3 regions of the Tigheibacillus halophilus genome follow, and region 3 is predicted to be linked to each of the others. Evidence: predicted binding sites of a transcription regulator. Region 3 holds the regulator's gene; each other region holds the start of a gene.

Region 1 (4,292 bases), 320 kb from region 3:
TTCAAAATGAATTGGAAAAGATTAAATAACCGAATAGGGTGTAGTATGCATTTGCAAGTGCTCAACTTCAGGGGGAGCACTTGCTTTTTTTGCGTAAGAAAATAGAATTCCTTTTTTCTGTATATAGGCACTTTTCTTTTGACGTGACATAGGATGATACGAATAGAGGAAAAAAGGAGCTGGGCCAAATGTTTTATGATGGCTATTATTACCCTCCTGTCAACGGATATTCCGGCATGAGACGGGTTACGATAGAAGAGGCGATGCATACGGCGCTGCAACAGGTACCTGGGCAGGTTATCAAAATCGAACTGGATACGGAACATGGTATTCAAGTGTATGAAGTAGATATTGTGACTGCCCAGGGCGTGAAATACGAGGTGAATGTCGCGGTAGATACAGGGGAAATTGTCAATATTGAATTGGATTGAACGTATTTTTTTGCACCTGTCACTAAACATAAAACCGGGGGTCATGTCATGCGAAATGGCCCCCGATTTTTTTACTGCGATCGATCGCTATCCCTCCCGGCAGATAACTCGATGCCCGTAAAATGGCAGTAGATCCGTATTTTTCCCGAATATTGTCCATGACAAAACCAAGATTTTTACGTTTAGAGATGTCTTCGAACAGATTCAATTGTGTCTGATCATCGTCATATAAATGTCCCAGAGTGACGTACACTCTGCGAATGCTGCTGCTTCCATCGTAAAATGTTCGGAACAGCTGCATACAGACTTCATACATATCCATTGTGATATTTGTTGGTGTAATGATGGATCGGGAACGGCTGAAGCCGCCGCTGCTCTCTTTGGAATAGCCAATGCCAAGATGAATGGTTTTGCCTGCTTGTTTTGCTGTTCTGGCACGGCGGCAGGTTTCTTCACATAATTCGAGAATGCAGATTCCTATTTCTGATTCGCTATAATCGCGCAGCAGTGTCATGCCATGACCAAAACTTTTTTGTTCTGTTTTTATAAAATCGCCGAAAACTGGACTAAGGTCTATGCCCCAAGCATGCCAATACAATTGTTCCCCCATGACGCCAAAACGCTTTTTTAAATATTTCAAGTCTGAGCCGGCAAGCTGTCCCAGTGTGATGATTCCCATACGGTTCAGGTTTTTTTTCATCCGGTTGCCTATACCCCAGATTTTTTCAATAGGAGCAGGCCACAATTTTTCAGAGACATCTTCATATCTGCATACAGCAATACCTTGCTTTTTTGCGTGCAAATCCATGACGACTTTAGCCAGGAATTTATTATCTCCTATTCCAATGGAGCAAGTAATACCAAAGCTTTCCAGAATCTCTGCCCTGATTTTGCGAGCGATCTGGCAAGGGTCGCCGAATAGTTTTTCAAGTCCATTGACAGTTACCCAGATTTCATCAATAGAATAAGGGTGTATCGCTTCTTTTGGCGCATACTCCATTAATAGCTTGGTGATTTCAACGGAAACATGAATGTAATCCCCCATATGCGCTTGGACGATGATGAGTGCGGGATCATGTATAGGCAGCTCAAAAAAACGGCTGACATTGCTGATACCATACTTTTCCTTTAAAGCTGGGGAGGCGGCAAGGACAATACTTCCTGATCTATTTGGATCGCCGACCACAGCAAGTAACGCTTTCATCGGATCTAAGCCGAGCTTGACGGCTTCCACACTGGCATAAAAAGAACGCATATCGATGCATAATACATCATTTCTTGGATAAGCAGTGTAGTCCATTTTGTCTCTCCTCCCGCAGGAACGTTTGTTCTCATTATATGCAACCCAGCTTGTAATAACAATGGTAATTTTTTCTGGATTATACCTTCTGACAAGTGAAAACAAGTATCGTCAGGAATAGTGAAAAAATAATGGACATACTGAATTTATAGTGATATATTACATATCATCACGAATTATTTATCTCATCACGATTCACAGGAGGAAGGCGAATGTTAAGTAACCCATTAATTGCAACTGTATGCATTTTTGCTTTAATCGCGCTTGGGGAGATGCTGTCCATCATTTCCCGGGCAAGAATTCCTATGTTGCTGACAGCTATGGTCGGCTATCTGATTTGTATCTGGACAGGCATTTTCCCAAAAGATATCATGGACAAATCAACATTCGCCGCGCTGGGAGCCATTTTGATTGGTCCGGCGATTACACACATGGGTACACTGATTCCATTTTCACTGCTAAAGAGCCAATACAAAGCGGTATTGATAGCGCTGGGAGGTGTAGTCGTTTCCGGTTTGCTCATTCTGGGACTTATCACACTTTTCTTTGATTATCCCACTGCGGTGGCTGGTGTAGGTCCAATCAGCGGAGGGATTATCGCACTATTGATCACCTCTGAAAAATTACAGGCGCTTGGACTTACCAGCTTGGTTGTCATCCCGGCACTTGTTGTTGCTTTCCAAGGTGTGATGGGGATGCCACTAGCAATGAATTTCATGCGTAAATATGCATTTAAAATGCAGCAAGCCATGGATAGCGGCACATTCATGCCAATGGTCCAGGAAGACGAGACCGCTGCCATGAGTGAGAAGGAACAACATCCGATCAGGCAAAGTATGACGATTAAATTATTTGTAGTTTTTGTCGGTGCAGCAATCGGGGTCATGCTCGGTGAACTGACGCCAATCCATTACAGCCTTTGGTGCCTGGCTATCGGTATTATTGGTACCAAGACCGGGCTGCTGGAAGAAAAGTCTTTGGAAAGAGCCAATTCATTCACGATTACGATGATTGCTATTATCTTTGTTGTTATCGGTACAATGGCGGATGTGACACCAAGCGAGGTGCTGCACAATCTGCCAGCCATTCTGGCCATTTTGATTATTGGTACAGCAGGCATTGCATTGGGCGGATATATCATGTCGAAGCTGATGAAATGGGATCCGTATAAAGGTATGCCGGTAGCTCTTACTGCATTATTCGGCTTTCCGGGTGATTATTTACTATGTGAAGAAGTCAGCAGAAGCATGGCAAGAAATAAAAAGGAGGAAAAACTTATCTTCAATGAACTGCTGGCACCGATGCTGATTGGCGGATTCACCACTGTAACAGTCGCGTCTGTCATTGTTGCCGGTATTCTGATACAAACATTGTGAAGCAAATGAATTACAAGTAAATTTTAAATACGTTTCAATAAAAAGAATATATTTTTTCAGAACAGTTAATTTGACAAACAATAATGAAAGAGGGATGAAAAATGAGCAAAACAATCATTAGGAATGGCCTATTCATTGACGGCAATGGGGGAGAACCGCAAAAAGACGCCACCGTCGTGGTTGAAGATGAAAAGATAATATACGCCGGTTCAACAGACGGGTATGAGGCAACAGGAAATGAAAAAGTCATTGATGCGGCAGGCGGAGCGATCTTGCCGGGCTTCATAGACACACATGTCCATATGATGATGGAATATAAATCGGTCGCCGACAGGCTCGCGACCCCATTTTCTTTCAACTTTTATCAAGCAGCAGAATATTTAAAGACAACATTGCATGCTGGTATCACTTCGGTCAGAGATGCGCTTGGGACTGACCTTGGTGTGAAAAAAGCAGTTGAAGAAGGATTGATCGCTGGTCCAAGGTTGCAATTAAGCATCAACGCCTTGACCATTACCGGCGGTCACGGTGATGGTTATACGGTATCAGGCAACGTTTTGGATTTGCAAGCGCAGGATTATCCGGGAATGCCGAGCGGCAAATGTGATGGTAAGGAGGAAGTCCGCAAAAAAGTCCGTGAGATGCTCCGTGCGGGTGCGGAAGTCATTAAAGTCCATGCTACCGGCGGGGTGTTGAGTGCGACAGACCATCCAGAATTCACGCAATTTTCGCCTGAGGAGCTGGCAGTAATCGTGGAAGAGGCTAAGTTCCGCAAAGGGGTTAAAGTGATGGCGCATGCCCAAGGCGCAGAGGGAATCAAAAATGCAGTCAAAGCTGGGATCCATTCCATAGAACATGGCATTTTTCTTGATGATGAAGCAATTGAATTAATGCTCGAAAATGGTACGTTCTTAGTACCGACCTTATTGGCTCCAGTCGCTGTTTTGGAAACAGCTAAAGATGTAGGAATGCCTGATACAGCAGTGCAAAAATCCAAAGAAGTGATTGAAGCACACAAGGCAAGCTTCACGAAAGCTTATAAGGCCGGTGTGAAAATCGCAATGGGAACTGATGCCGGTGTGATGAAGCATGGGACAAATTTGCGGGAGCTTGCCTTGATGACCGAAGGAGGCATGTCACCGATGGAAGCGATTGTTGCTACGACAAAAACAGCGGCAGCGTGTT
Region 2 (4,292 bases), 380 kb from region 3:
AGGGCTGGCCAATTGAGTCGCTCTGAATGCTGTCGATATTTCAAACGAATATTAAAAACTACACCAGTAAATTACATGATGGATTATCGTATTCAAAAAAGTCTGGTCCTGCTGCAGCAAGCAGATTTTAATATTACAGAAGTTGCCTATCAAGTGGGTTTTAATAGTACAAGCTATTTTATTGAGAAATTCCGAAAGTCGATGAACATGACACCTTTAGCATACAAAAAATATAAAATAAATGCGTATTAAAACATGGCCCAACAATGGGGGAAGTTGTAGGGGAAATCACCATTAAATCTTACTTTGATTGTATAATTCAAACTATGTGCAAATAAAAGCTTTGTAAAATTAGTTTTACCAAGGAGGCTAAATAAGATGGTCATACTAAGAAATGTTCAACCAGCAGATCTAGAACAGTTGTTAGCAATTGAGAATGAAGGTTTTCCAACAAATGAAGCCGCTACAAAAAAAGCACTTGAGGAGAGAATTCAGTTGATACCTGATACCTTTATTGTGGCAGTAAAGGAAGGGGGTCTACTAGGGTATATCAATGGACCTATTATTAACCAGCTTTACCTTACTGACGATCTATTTGAAAACATTACAACAAACCAAAAAACAGGAGGATATCAAAGTATTTTAGGACTAGTAGTGTCTAAACAAGCAAGAAATATTGGAATTGCTACGCGCTTAATTAAAAAAATGGAAGAGCTTGTAAAAGAAAATGAAAGAAAAGGCATTACTTTAACGTGCAAACAAGATTTAGTTTCTTTTTATGAAAAACAAGGGTTTATTAATCATGGCATCTCTGCATCAAAACATGGTGGAGTAAGCTGGTATAACATGGTTAAGTTATAAAACAGCACAGATTTAAACGAAGGGAATCATTGATGAATGGAAAGGGGTACGTATCAAAAACAACCATATCAAAAACGTTCCCCCCTTATTATTTAGAAGGAACGAGTGAAAATTGAATGATGGATGTTTTGGACTTCAATATAAACTTCTGCTGTTTTCTGGCAGCTTAAATGGGTTTTCTTTATTAATTCGGTCATAAAACATGATGCCATTTAAATGATCTATTTCATGTTGAATAACAATAGAGCTGTATCCGCTAAGCTTCAACATGATTTCCTCCCCGTCTAAATTAATTCCTTTGACTTTTATCCGCTCATATCTTGGCACGAACCCCTGAATTTCCCTATCAACAGATAGGCAGCCCTCACTTGGAGGTAAATAAATCATGGATACAGAATGGCTGATTATTTTAGGATTAACCAGCATATATTCATGTTTTCTATCGTTTTCATCTGTTAAATAAGCAGCGAACATACGCTTATTTAAACCAATTTGGTTTGCTGATAAACCTACACCTGCACGTAATTTATGTTTTTTTGCAATGGTTGGATCTTGACTGTTTTTTAAGAAGTTCCTCATACAGATTAACGTTTCTTTATCTTCAGAAGAAAGGGGAACTGCCACTTTGTGTGTAGCTTGGTGTAAAATCGGATTTCCTTCTCTTACAATATCTTTCATCGTTATGAAATAATTCGAATCAAATTTACTCATAAGTAAATAATTCATCCACCTTTACGTTTAAAATTTTGGCTAATTTAAAAGCCAATTCTAAAGTAGGGTCATATTTGTCATTTTCAATACAATTTATCGTTTGTCTAACTACACTGCATTCTTTGGCAAGCCGTTCTTGTGTTAGCCCCATTTTTTTTCGTAATGCTTTGATTTTATTTTTCAATATTGAATCACCCATGTCAAAAGTATTAGTCAATATCAATATAACAGACTTGAATAAGATGTCAATACTTTTGGACATAATTGGGCTGCTTCTTTGTCTTCGTCGTTCATCAATTAACTGGCAATGAATGAAACCTTGGTGGTATGATGGTAGATGAAGATAGAAAGGAAGTGTTCCGATTTGAGCAGTTTACCAGAAAAAACTTGTACAATTGAAAAACTTGTAACCATACCGAAGGATGTAGAAAAAGTGATAGCAGGTAAAAAAACAGCCACTCGGCGAAATGGTATATATGCTGATATTGGAGAGATAATGGAATTGGATGGCAAAAAGTTTAAAGTGGATGCGATATATCCGCAATATTTGGGAGATGTAACTGAAATAGATGCAAGGAGAGAAGGCTACGATGATTTAGAGAGTTACAAACAATCTATTTTGAGTATGCACCCTGGTATGCGCTGGGCTCCGAAAATGCAAGTATGGGTACATGAATACTCCCCGATAAATTAATAGAAGATACTTGCGGTCAAAACTAAAACGACAGTTTTTTGTTTCACCTAATAGGATGGCATTTCAGGTTTATCATATATCCCTAAAAAGCAAGGCATAGCGCCTTGCTTTTTTATGGAGAAGAATAAATTACCATTGTGGAGGAATGTATATTCTTTTATAATAAAGCATATGATGAAAACAAATGTTCGTTCGTTTTGAGGTGTATGATGATGGGTAAACAAAAAGAGGGCAGGAGCATGAAGAATGCGAATGATCGCGGGACAAAGAAATGGTCTGCTATGATGCTTACCGAGCATCAGGAGGCGCTGACTAAATTATTTCATTACGATAAACACACAGAAAAACCATTTTTGTCAGAAGACCAGGTTGCAAAAATAGATTTTATGCTGCGCAGAGCTGTATCGGATGATTTATCGATAGCCATTACATATTACAGTGAAGAAGGGTTTCACAATATCAAGGGAAAAATCACTTCAATAAATGCTTATAATAAGACACTCCTAATGAAGGGATATATGATTGATATGGAAGATGTTACTGAGGCAGAAATCTTATGATGTTGTTCAATCCCAGCACCCAATTAGTGGTGCTTTTTTTATGCCTTGTTCTGAGACACCGGTTTGCTAGGCGAACGCGTGACTGATTTTTGAATACTCGGCCTTTGCAAAAGGTTTTTTCGAAACCAGTTTGAACGCTTCTTTTCATTTTTTCCTCCTATAAAGGAAGCTCACCAATACATGTACCTTGCATTTAAATTAACTATGGCTTTCGACTTATCCGAAGTCCTGGAGAAGAATATTGTGGCAGACGTGAATTAAAGGAAGGAAAACTGCAATACGTAAAGAAACACGCATAAATAGTTAAGTGATGTATGCGTGTTTCCCAAGTATAGTATTAAAATGTTTGTTCAGCTATATTTTCTTCCACTGGAGGATTGAATTGACCTTCCCATTTAGCAACCACAATGGATGCAAGGGAGTTACCTACCACGTTTACAGCCGTGCGGCCCATATCCAGGATACGGTCGATGCCGGCGATGAATGCTAATCCTTCAGCAGGTAATCCAATTGTACTAAAGGTTGCCAGCAATACAACGAAGGATACGCCCGGTACACCTGCCATCCCTTTGGAGGTAACCATCAGTACCAGCATCAAGGTGATCTGTTGTCCGATACTTAGTTCTATTCCATACATTTGGGCAATGAATAATGACGCAACAGCTTGATATAAAACAGAACCATCCAAATTAAAGGAATATCCAGTTGGGATAACGAACGTAGCAATGTGTTTGGGACTGCCAGCTTGCTCCATTTTGTCCATGAGCCGCGGAAGTACAGTCTCGGAGCTTGCTGTTGAAAATGCCAGAATTAATTCTTCTTTAATCATTTTTAACAGCTTAAATATGCTGAAACCGACAAGTTTCGCCATCAACCCTAATACAACCAGAACGAAGAAAATCATCGTTCCATAAACGGTGATTGCCAGTTTTCCTAATGGAATTAAAGAAGAAAAACCATATTTGGAAATCGTTACACCGATTAATGCGAACACACCGATTGGGGCGTATTTCATAAATAGGTTTGTGACGTAGAACATGGCCTTTGCAGTACCTTCAAAAAACCGCAGTACAGGTTTTCCTTTATCGCCAATTGCTGCGATACCCAGACCAAATACGACTGCAAAGAAGATGATAGCGAGCATGTCGCCATCAACCATCGCTTCTACCGGGTTGGTAGGAACGATATGCAGTAGCGTGTCGGCTATGGACTTGTCTTCTTGTTCTTCCGTTGTTTTCACATAGGTTGAAATGTCTGTTTGCTGCAATTCTTGCTTGTTCAAGCCGCTTCCTGGCTGGAAGATATTTCCCGCTAACAGACCAACAGCGATGGCGACCAATGTCATACTAACGAAATAAGTTAACGACTTACCGCCAAGCTTGCCAACAGATTTCAAATCCCCGACGCCTGCGATGGCGACGATAATACTAGATAGGACAATCGGAACGACGATCATTTTAATCAAG
Region 3 (4,292 bases):
AAACAAAACGGTCACGGTTGAACCATTTAGCGTGTTTAGGATTATGATTCATGAAATCTGTCCAAAGAACGTATGCCATTGGTGCAGCACCCATTGGCAATCCTGGATGTCCTGAATTTGCTTTTTCAATTGCATCAATAGACAATGTTCGTATTGTATTAACAGATAGTTGCTCTAAATTATCCGACATTTCTCTACCCCTTTCAATTATCCAATTGCTCTCATTTTATAATGAACCAGCATCCCTGACAAGTTTCTGGCAGTCATCATTGCGTATTTTAAAGATTAATAACGTTAATTTTTACGATTCTTTTCCTGCATCTCCCTGACTTTTTTTGGTGTCACATCATTTCCTTCGGGGTCGATTACAGTCATTGTCTGTAATTGATTTTTGAAAGATTGGCGCACATTTTTCAAATACTCAGCTCTTAGCGCTTTCTGTTCTTGTTTCTCCGCTTCGGATAACCCTTCTTGCTTGGATTTCTTCGCGAGTGCATTGATGCGATCCAGTTTATTTTTTGAAATCATATTTTTCCTCCCGTTAAGCATAATCAAAGCCTCGGTTAAAAATAAAAAGCAAGAACATACTCATGGTATGTCCTTGCCTTTATCTTACCTGTTGCCATCATCGCAATCAAGTTTTTTGATACTCCTGAAAGCGCCGGTGTACCGTTGCCTTGGAAACATCGTAACCTTGCCCCTGCAATGTATGAGCGATCTCTTGGAAAGTCAAATTCTTGGAGCGCAGCTTTATCAGCTCGTCCATGGGGAATTCTTTACGCTGTTTACCAGGAGCCCTGTCTTTATGCATCATATTCCGTCCGGGATTGTATCCTTGTGCGACAGCCCTCTTCATTCCACGGCTGATTTTGGCGTTATGCAATTTCCGCTGATATTCCTCTACAATCCCCACAATCTGCAACACCATGGCATCCGCTTCAGACAAAACCATTTCTCCGCCATTGACCGCTGTATAAACCTGTACATTCATCTTTTGCAATTGATGGAATAAGGCAATTTTAGCATTGCCTCTTCCCAGTCTGGTTTCATCCTGAATAAGCAGTATTTCTGCTTTTTTTTCCGCAAAGCATTCCAAGATTTCAAAAACACCATCTCTGTCAACGTCGTACCCGCTTGCCTGTTCCGTTATAACATCAGCCACATCGATTTCCAGATTTGCAGACAAACGGAGCAATTCTTCTTCCTGCCTTACAAGAGACGATTCCTGTGTATGTTTGTCAGTGCTGACACGACAATATATGATTGCTTTTTTCATATAGATTTCTCCAACCTAGTATTCATATTTCTATAATAAAGAATCAAGATGTTATTAATGATACATACAAAAATACAAGTGATAAAGCAAAAGCTACAAAATAAAATACATCTGTTTTCGTCAATTTCCCAAACATATTGCCCCTCCTCACATTTGAGAACCTTTGTTCTAATTTGATTATAACAGAACAAAGGTTCCTGTCAAGCGTTTTTAGAACTAATGTTTGCTTTACCATATGAACCATGGTAAACTATCATTAATAAAATCTATGTGTGAGGTGTGTTTTTATGACAAAAATGTCAAAGCGCCAACAAGCCATTCTTGACTATATCAAATCTGAAGTAAGTAAAAAGGGCTATCCGCCTTCGGTACGGGAAATTGCTATGGCAGTCGGACTCGCTTCCAGTTCGACAGTGCATGGTCATTTAGCTAGATTGGAAAATAAAGGTTATATACGAAGAGATCCGACAAAACCCAGAGCAATTGAAATTCTTGATCCATCCGGACAAGGCAGCATTCCAAAAGATGACGCCTTCTATGCTCCTTTAATCGGTAAAGTTACAGCGGGGATACCAATTACTGCTGTTGAAAACATAGAGGAGTTCCTGCCGATTCCAAAATCAGTAGCAAGTCCTGATGAAAACACATTCGTCTTGGTCATCGATGGTGAAAGCATGATTGAGGCAGGAATCCTTGATGGCGATAAAGTAATCGTCAAACAACAGAATACTGCTCAAAACGGTGAAATTGTTGTAGCGATGACAGAGGATAACGAAGCAACAGTAAAGAGATTTTATAAGGAAAAGAACTATATCCGATTACAACCGGAAAACGCCACGATGGAACCGCTCATTTATGATAATGTTTCTATTCTTGGTAAAGTAATTGGTCTCTATCGTTCCATTCATTGATAATAAATGCTTGCCGCTCAATGGCAAGCATTTGTATTATATGTTGCATGATTTTTGCATACTCTCATAAAAAAGTTATTTTGGGAAAACCTACATGATAACAAAAACCTGTGGAAAGGTGATACTCATGGAAGAATTCCCGGTCATACATACAACCATACTGGATGGAGTCATAGCAGTTCCTGCAATAATACTCTTAACCCAGTTATTCAAAGCTTTTCCAATACCCAAGCCTTATTATCCCACCATAGCGTCTTTCTTTGGTTTTTTTATTTCTATTTTCATCAGCCATCGTCATGATATATGGGCCGGCTTGTTTATGGGCGGATTTTATGGAGCTGCGGCTGTTGGCACATACGCTTCATTGAAAACCAGTTGGATTGCTTATAAAAAGAAAAAAGCCGTTAAAAAACGGCAGCTCGGTAAAGCCTGAAAAACGTAAATCACCACATCGTATATGCAACAAAGCATCCTTTACCCAATCGAAAAAACTGCAGAGATACATCGTATCCTGCAATTTTTTTAACTTTCGTTTATTATCTTTCATGATCATGCTTCTTTTCATGCTTGGTTTTGAAATAGTCACCACCTTTTCTTCTGACCTCGTCAGTTCCCCAGTAGTTATCCTTATCTAGCTTCCTCAGTTTAGGAATGTGCTTTGAACAATGAATATACGCCTCTTCTATCTCAATCACAACCCATCTTTCTGCTTTAGCCGCTTCTTTTTCCTTCATTTTTTTCATCACCTGATCCATTGCCGGCAACTGTTTGTTCTCTACAATGGCGGCTTTTCCGTTCACATGAAGCCCAATACAGTGTTCAAAAAAGTCTATGAACATAAGGCCGACATGCGGATTTTCTTCTATATTTCCTAAACTCGCCATCACACCATTTCCTTTATACTCTGGATAAATCAGCAATTTCTCATGTATCACCTTTACAAAACCTTTAGGGCCAGCCCTGAAGGAAGAATCACAGTTTCCATCTTTATCCGCAGTCGATATAAACATCATACTTTGTTCAGAAATGAAATCTATCATTACTCCATTGAGGTGATGCAGCATCTGGTTATTATAAAAGGCCGCCGCTTTTTTTACCGTTCCATACTTTTCTTGCAAAAGATGTTCTCCACGCAATTCTGCCATTTCTTAAATCCTTCCATTTTTTTATTAATGCTAGTTTACCACAACATGTTTTGGGGGGGGGGGAACAAACAAGAAATTGGCAACAGGCAAATAAACAGATAAAAAAATACTGCCCAACTTGACGCTTATATGGACAGTATCCTAAAATGATTATTTTTGTGGGTATTTTGTGGGTGGCCATCTATTCTCACTCAATTATTTGGCCGCATCCACAATCTAAAACCCAGTCATACCGAGCTTAATACAGGCTCAAGTACTGCTCGCGTTCCCAAGGGTGAACAGTTGTTCGGAACATGTCCCACTCAATTTCTTTTGCCTCGATAAAATGTTCATACAAATGAGCTCCCATAGCCTCTATCATTGTTTCATCTTTAGTCAATTTTGTTAAAGCTTCCTTCAATGTTGCCGGCAGATTGACAATTCCGTTTTCCTTTCTTTCTTCCGCTGTCATATCATAAATATTCCCATTGACAGGGGTTGGTGGGGCCATTTTATTTTCCACTCCGTCAAGGCCTGCTGCCAAAAGCACAGCCATAGCCATATATGGGTTGGCAGTGGGATCCACACTTCTTAATTCCACTCTTGTGCTTAGACCTCTCGAAAAAGGAATACGCAGTAATGGACTTCGGTTTTGTGCAGACCAGGCAACATAACACGGTGCTTCATAACCGGGCACAAGACGTTTATAAGAATTTACTGTAGGATTCGTAACAGCTGTGAAATTGTTCGCATGTTTAAGCAACCCGGCGATGAATTGATATGCTGTTGTACTTAATTCCATATCTCCTGATTCGTCAAAAAATACATTTTTTCCCTTGTTGAACAAAGACATATTGACGTGCATACCAGATCCGAAAACCCCGAATAGAGGCTTTGGCATGAATGTGGCATGCAAATTATGTTTTCTTGCAATTGTTTTAACGACTAATTTGAACGTTTGAATATCATCGCAATGGCGAA

Evidence for each region. Region 3 encodes LexA, which represses DNA repair genes until DNA is damaged. Its sites were predicted from a motif close to CGAACATATGTTCG; they were not measured.
Region 1: a site for LexA is predicted at 1,750-1,763, ahead of ACFSMW_RS02645 (DNA polymerase IV). Genes of this name have one in related genera too.
Region 2: a site for LexA is predicted at 2,448-2,461, ahead of ACFSMW_RS02360 (YolD-like family protein). Genes of this name have one in related genera too.

Annotation. Positions count from the first base shown of each region.
Region 1 is NZ_JBHUIZ010000003.1:419,047-423,338, forward strand. Features, by position in the region: gene ACFSMW_RS02635 (UPF0182 family membrane protein) at 1-29, shown strand, start outside; gene ACFSMW_RS02640 (PepSY domain-containing protein) at 189-431, shown strand; gene ACFSMW_RS02645 (DNA polymerase IV) at 478-1,731, opposite strand; gene ACFSMW_RS02650 (hypothetical protein) at 1,944-3,107, shown strand; gene ACFSMW_RS02655 (metal-dependent hydrolase family protein) at 3,209-4,292, shown strand, end outside.
Region 2 is NZ_JBHUIZ010000003.1:362,275-366,566, forward strand. Features, by position in the region: partial or broken gene ACFSMW_RS02335 (helix-turn-helix domain-containing protein) at 1-252, shown strand, start outside; gene ACFSMW_RS02340 (GNAT family N-acetyltransferase) at 379-861, shown strand; gene def (peptide deformylase) at 997-1,572, opposite strand; gene ACFSMW_RS02350 (helix-turn-helix transcriptional regulator) at 1,565-1,756, opposite strand; gene ACFSMW_RS02355 (ASCH domain-containing protein) at 1,910-2,266, shown strand; gene ACFSMW_RS02360 (YolD-like family protein) at 2,506-2,826, shown strand; gene ACFSMW_RS02365 (cation:dicarboxylate symporter family transporter) at 3,164-4,292, opposite strand, start outside.
Region 3 is NZ_JBHUIZ010000003.1:739,190-743,481, reverse strand. Features, by position in the region: gene tkt (transketolase) at 1-190, opposite strand, end outside; gene ACFSMW_RS04225 (DUF896 domain-containing protein) at 295-528, opposite strand; gene ACFSMW_RS04220 (YneB family resolvase-like protein) at 635-1,276, opposite strand; gene lexA (transcriptional repressor LexA) at 1,564-2,187, shown strand; gene ACFSMW_RS04210 (hypothetical protein) at 2,315-2,620, shown strand; gene ACFSMW_RS04205 (pyridoxamine 5'-phosphate oxidase family protein) at 2,724-3,332, opposite strand; gene glnA (type I glutamate--ammonia ligase) at 3,571-4,292, opposite strand, start outside.